Linked DNA regions of Kitasatospora sp. NBC_00315. Each later gene encodes a partner of the first gene's protein in a complex. Links are inferred from orthologs where the notes say so. Each region holds a gene or a part of one and is shown in the gene's direction. Other genes may lie near its edges.

Evidence for each region. The genes of interacting proteins can lie anywhere in the genome.
Region 2: rplC (region 1) and rpmE share a complex: the UniProt entries of both Bacillus subtilis proteins name them as parts of the 50S ribosomal subunit. The link is inferred for Kitasatospora sp. NBC_00315 from one-to-one orthologs.

Annotation. Positions count from the first base shown.
Region 1 is NZ_CP108025.1:4,949,868-4,952,871, forward strand. The notes cover bases 43-2,975. They hold rplC (50S ribosomal protein L3), read left to right. Parts: upstream 43-1,153; coding sequence 1,154-1,798; downstream 1,799-2,975. Other genes in these bases: OG823_RS20460 (hypothetical protein), read left to right, coding at 43-335; rpsJ (30S ribosomal protein S10), read left to right, coding at 831-1,139; rplD (50S ribosomal protein L4), read left to right, coding at 1,803-2,480; rplW (50S ribosomal protein L23), read left to right, coding at 2,480-2,800; rplB (50S ribosomal protein L2), read left to right, coding at 2,844-2,975. Also shown: more of OG823_RS20460, read left to right, coding at 1-42; more of rplB, read left to right, coding at 2,976-3,004. UniProt on the Bacillus subtilis protein: One of the primary rRNA binding proteins, it binds directly near the 3'-end of the 23S rRNA, where it nucleates assembly of the 50S subunit.
Region 2 is NZ_CP108025.1:3,089,287-3,092,186, reverse strand. Bases 1-2,829 are described here. They hold rpmE (50S ribosomal protein L31), read left to right. Parts: upstream 1-1,211; coding sequence 1,212-1,448; downstream 1,449-2,829. Other genes in these bases: prmC (peptide chain release factor N(5)-glutamine methyltransferase), read left to right, coding at 2,760-2,829; prfA (peptide chain release factor 1), read left to right, coding at 1,632-2,708; OG823_RS12330 (LCP family protein), read left to right, coding at 1-1,074. In the rest of the region: more of prmC, read left to right, coding at 2,830-2,900. UniProt on the Bacillus subtilis protein: Binds the 23S rRNA. While neither of the L31 paralogs is essential, this protein seems to function as the main L31 protein.

The DNA of each region.
Region 1 (3,004 bases):
TGCCGAGGCGCGCGATGCGCCAGCTGGCGGCGGGCATGGTCTGCGCGCTCGCGCTCTTCGCCACCATGGGCGCCTCCTGGTCGGTCAACCGCTACATGCCCGCGGACCAGTCGACGGACACGATGGGTCTGGACGCCTGGCGGGCGCACACCATCAAGAAGCCGGACGGCAGTTGCCCGAAGTTCTCGCCGGTCGCCAAGTGCGCCGACATCATCACCAAGGACTGGGCGCCCAAGCCGGACACCGGGCAGCTCTGGTGCGCGGGCATCCAGCCGGAGGAGTGGAAGGCGGTCTGCGGCCGCACGGCGCCCTGGCTGGACGACGCCAAGAAGTAGCGCCGCCCGCGGGGCGGAGGTTTGAATCGGGGCCGACGGGGGAGATCCCGTCGGCCCCGATTGGCGTATCGACCGCGAGCTGTGGCAGTATGTCCAAGTTGCTCGGTTGAGTGCCGATGCTGCGCGCCTCCCGCCGGGAGGACCGGAAGCGAGTCCCATGTACTCGTCGTTCCCGTGATGGCCGTTCATGTGTTCACGTGCTTTTTGTGAATGCAGTGGTGTGTAAGCGACACCGCGGCAGCTGCGGGGCGGACGTACGGGAATCTTCCGGGAAGCGTGAGCAGGGTCTCGACCCGGCGCCTGGTGGGTGCAAGACCTACCGACCGTGGAGAAGTCCGCAGGAAGTGATTCCTGTTGGATTTTTTGCAAGCGCGAGGGCGACACGCCCGACCGCGTGGGTCGGAAGGCAACCACCCAGGGGCGCCACCGGACCAATCCACCCGGATGAATCCGGCCGTAGAAGCATCAGTCGACACAAAGGACTACTGAGTAGCCATGGCGGGACAGAAGATCCGCATCCGGCTCAAGGCCTACGACCACGAGGTGATTGACTCCTCGGCGAAGAAGATCGTCGAGACCGTCATTCGCACTGGTGCGCAGGTCGCGGGCCCGGTGCCGCTGCCCACTGAGAAGAACGTCTACTGCGTCATCCGCTCGCCGCACAAGTACAAGGACTCGCGCGAGCACTTCGAGATGCGCACCCACAAGCGTCTGATCGACATCCTCGACCCGACCCCGAAGACCGTTGACTCGCTGATGCGCCTCGACCTTCCGGCCGGCGTCGACATCGAGATCAAGCTCTGAGAGGCGCGACGAAGATGGCAAAGCAGATTAAGGGCATCCTGGGCGAGAAGCTCGGCATGACCCAGGTCTGGGACGAGAACAACCGGATCGTTCCGGTGACCGTCGTCAAGGCCGGGCCCAATGTCGTGACCCAGGTCCACACCGCTGATGGCACCGGCTACGACGCCGTGCAGATCGGTTTCGGCGAGATCGACCCCCGCAAGGTGAACAAGCCCCTCGCGGGTCACTTCGCCAAGGCCGGTGTCACCCCGCGCCGCCACCTGGTCGAGCTCCGTACCTCGGATGCGTCCGAGTACACCCTCGGCCAGGAGATCACCGCTGAGCTGTTCGAGGCGGGTGTCAAGGTCGACGTGACCGGCACCTCCAAGGGCAAGGGCTTCGCCGGTGTCATGAAGCGTCACAACTTCAAGGGCCTCGGCGCCGGTCACGGCGTGCAGCGCAAGCACCGTTCGCCCGGCTCGATCGGTGGCTGCGCCACCCCGGGTCGCGTGTTCAAGGGCATGAAGATGGCCGGCCGGATGGGCCACGAGCGCGTGACCACCCAGAACCTGACCGTCCACGCCGTTGACGCGGAGAAGGGGCTGCTCCTGATCAAGGGCGCAATCCCGGGTCCGAACGGCGGCCTCGTCCTCGTCCGCACCGCGGCGAAGGGGCTGTGAGGATATGAGCACCATTGACATCCTGTCGCCCTCGGGTGACAAGGCCGGCAGCCTGGAGCTGCCCGCTGAGATCTTCGACGCCAAGGTCAGCATCCCGCTGATGCACCAGGTCGTCGTCGCTCAGCTCGCCGGCGCCCGCCAGGGCACCCACTCGACCAAGCGTCGTGGCGAGGTCCGAGGCGGCGGCCGCAAGCCGTACCGCCAGAAGGGCACCGGCCGCGCCCGCCAGGGCTCGACCCGCGCGCCGCAGTTCGTCGGCGGTGGTGTCGTCCACGGCCCGAAGCCGCGTGACTACTCGCAGCGGACCCCGAAGAAGATGATCGCCGCCGCTCTGCGTGGCGCGCTCACCGACCGGGCCCGTCACAGCCGCATCCACGTCATCACCGACGTGGTCGCTGTTGAGGCGCCGTCGACCAAGGCCGCCAAGGGTCTGTTCGGCAAGATCACCGAGCGCAAGAACATCCTCCTCGTCGTCGAGCGTGCCGACGAGCTGGGTCTCAAGAGCGCCCGCAACCTGCCGAACGTCCACATCCTGGACGCCGGTCAGCTGAACACCTACGACGTGCTCGTCTCCGACGACGTGGTCTTCACCCAGGCCGCCTTCGAGCGTTTCGTGGCGGGTCCCGCCGCGTCCGCCAAGGCTGTGGCTGCTGAGGGCGAGCTCGAAGGGAGCGCCGCCTGATGGCTGCAGAGATCACGAGCAAGACGTTCACGGACCCCCGTGACGTTCTGGTGAAGCCGGTCATCTCCGAGAAGAGCTACGCGCTCCTCGACGAGAACAAGTACACGTTCGTCGTGTCGCCGGGCGCCAACAAGACCCAGATCAAGCAGGCCGTCGAGGCGGTCTTCTCGGTCAAGGTCGAGTCGGTCAACACGCTCAACCGTCAGGGCAAGCGCAAGCGCTCCAAGACGGGCTTTGGCAAGCGCAAGGACACCAAGCGCGCCATCGTGACGCTGGCCGAGGGCAACCGCATCGACATCTTCGGGGGTCCGGTCTCCTAACGGAGACTCGGAATCTCGATAAGGACGAGGACGAGAGAGCCAAATGGGCATCCGCAAGTACAAGCCGACTACGCCGGGCCGTCGTGGCTCCAGCGTGGCCGACTTCGTAGAGATCACGCGGTCCACGCCGGAGAAGTCGCTGGTTCGCCCCCTGCACAGCAAGGGCGGCCGTAACAACGCCGGTCGTATCACCGCTCGCCACCA
Region 2 (2,900 bases), 1.9 Mb from region 1 along the record:
ATCGCCGTGTGCGGCCTCGTCGCCGTCCTGGTCCTCGGCGGCGCCGCGGCGGGCTACGCGTACTGGAAGCTCAACGCGAACATCAAGAGCGTCGACATCAACGCCCGCCTGGGCACCTCCCGGCCCCCGGCCGCCACCGACGGCTCGTTCAACCTGCTCGTCCTCGGCTCCGACTCGCGGGCCGGCGCCAACGGCTCGCTGGCGGGCGGGGCCACCGGTGACACCGCGCGGTCGGACACCGCGATGGTGGTCCACGTCAACCAGGACCACTCCCGGGCCGAGGTGGTCTCGATCCCACGTGACACCCTGGTCAGCCGCCCGGCCTGCACCGACGCCGCCGGCAAGGCCACACCGGCCGTCCAGCGGGCGATGTTCAACAGTGCGTACGAGGCCGGTGGCGCCGCGTGCGCGGTGAAGACCGCGGAGCAGTTCACCGGGCTGCGGATGGACCACTACGTCGAGATCGACTTCTCCGGCTTCGCCCGCGTCGTCGACGCGATAGGCGGGGCCACCGTCACGACCTCGGTGGCCATCGACGACAAGGACAGCGGCCTGAAGCTGGCCGCCGGGACCCACCACCTCAACGGGACGCAGGCCCTGGCGTTCGTCCGTACCCGGCACGGCGTCGGCGACGGCAGCGACCTGGGCCGGATCGAGTTGCAGAAGCAGATGATGAAGTCCGTCCTGCAGCAGGTCGGCTCGATCGGGCTGCTGTCCAACCCGGTCAAGCTCTGGTCCGTCGGCGACACCCTCACCAGCAGCATCACCACCGACTCCGACCTGGCCTCGGTGAACTCGCTGGTCGGTCTCGCGCAGTCGCTCAAGGGCATCGGACCCGACCAGCTCACCATGGTCACCCTGCCGGTGGTGACGGCTCCCTCCGACCCGAACAGGGTGGTCGCCCAGCAGCCCGTGGCGGACCAGCTGTGGGGCGCCCTGAAGGCCGACCGGGCGGTGCCGCAGTCCGCGCTGAACGTCCAGCCCGCCAACCCGGCCACCACGCCCTCGGGCGCCGCCACGGCCCGCGCCCAGGCGCCGTCGGCCAGCCCGACGACTCCTGCCGCCGAGCGCTAGGACGTACCCGGAATATCCCCGGCCGGTGCTCGGTTTGGGAAGAAGCGACCAGTCCTGGCAGACTGGTCCGTCGGTCCCGGTTCACGTGCTGCTGCCAGAGCTGCCGACCCGGTGCCCTCCCGAACCTAGGAGATCCCTTGAAGCCCAACGTTCACCCCCAGTACGTGGTCACCAACGTGACCTGCACCTGCGGCAACGAGTTCACCACCCGCTCGACCGAGACCAGCGGCGTCATCCGCGCCGAGGTCTGCTCGCAGTGCCACCCGTTCTACACCGGCAAGCAGAAGATCATGGACACCGGTGGCCGTGTCGCCCGCTTCGAGGCGCGCTTCGGCAAGACCCACAGCACGAAGCAGGCCGACGAGCAGGCCTAGCGTCCTTTCGGCGCCGGTCTCCTGCGCCCCCGCGTACCACGGGGGCACGGGGGCCGGCGCCGTTCGCGTCTTTGCGCCGCCGCACGCCGCACCGCAGCGCCGCGCACCGCACCCCGCGGCCACCGCACCGCCCGGCAGTACCGCCAGACCGCAGACACAGCTCACGGGAAGTAGGCCCACCCCATGTTCGAGGCAGTCGAAGAGCTCCTCGTAGAGCACGCCGCCCTCGAGGAGAGGCTGGCCGACCCCTCCGTCCACGCCGACCAGGCGAACGCCCGCAAACTCTCCAAGCGCTACGCGGAGCTGACGCCGATCACCGTCGCCTACCGCGCCTGGCGCCAGGCCGGCGAGGACGTCGAGGCGGCCCGTGAGTTCGCGGCCGAGGACCCGGACTTCATCGCCGAGATCAAGTCCGCGGAGGCCCGCCGGGCGGAGCTGACCGAGGACCTGCGACTGCTGCTCGTCCCCCGCGACCCGAGCGACGAGAAGGACGTCATCCTGGAGATCAAGGCGGGTGAGGGCGGCGAGGAGTCCGCGCTGTTCGCCGCCGACCTGCTCCGGATGTACCTGCGCTTCGCGGAGCGGATCGGCTGGAAGACCGAGCTCATCGACTCCAACGAGTCCGACCTCGGCGGCTACAAGGACGTCTCGGTCGCGGTCAAGACCCGCGGCACGATCGCGCCCGGCCAGGGCGTCTGGGCGCGCCTGAAGTACGAGGGCGGCGTGCACCGCGTGCAGCGGGTGCCGGCCACCGAGTCGCAGGGCCGCATCCACACCTCGGCGGCGGGCGTGCTGGTCACCCCCGAGGCCGAGGAGGTCGAGGTCGAGGTGCACGCCAACGATCTGCGGATCGACGTCTACCGCTCGTCCGGCCCCGGCGGCCAGTCCGTCAACACCACCGACTCGGCCGTCCGGATCACCCACCTGCCGACCGGTATCGTGGCCTCCTGCCAGAACGAGAAGAGCCAGCTCCAGAACAAGGAGTCGGCCATGCGTATCCTGCGCTCGCGGCTGCTGGCCGCCGCGCAGGAGGCCGCCGAACAGGAGGCCTCGGACGCGCGCCGCAGCCAGGTCCGCACCGTGGACCGCTCCGAGCGCATCCGGACGTACAACTACCCGGAGAACCGCATCTCGGACCACCGCACGGGCTTCAAGTCGTACAACCTGGACCAGGTCCTGGACGGCGAACTGAACGCGGTGATCCAGTCCTGTGTGGACGCCGACGCGGCCGCCAAGCTCGCCGCGGCAAACCAGAACTGAGCAAACCGGCCCGGGAACGACGTCGGGCTGCGCCGGAAGGGGTACGTACGGATGAACCTGCTGCTCGCCGAGGTGGCCCAGGCCACCCAGCGGTTGGCCGCGGCCGGCGTGCCGTCGCCGCGCTTCGACGCGGAGGAACTCGCCGCGCACATCCACAACGTCAAGCGCAGCCAGCTGCACACGGTCGGGGAC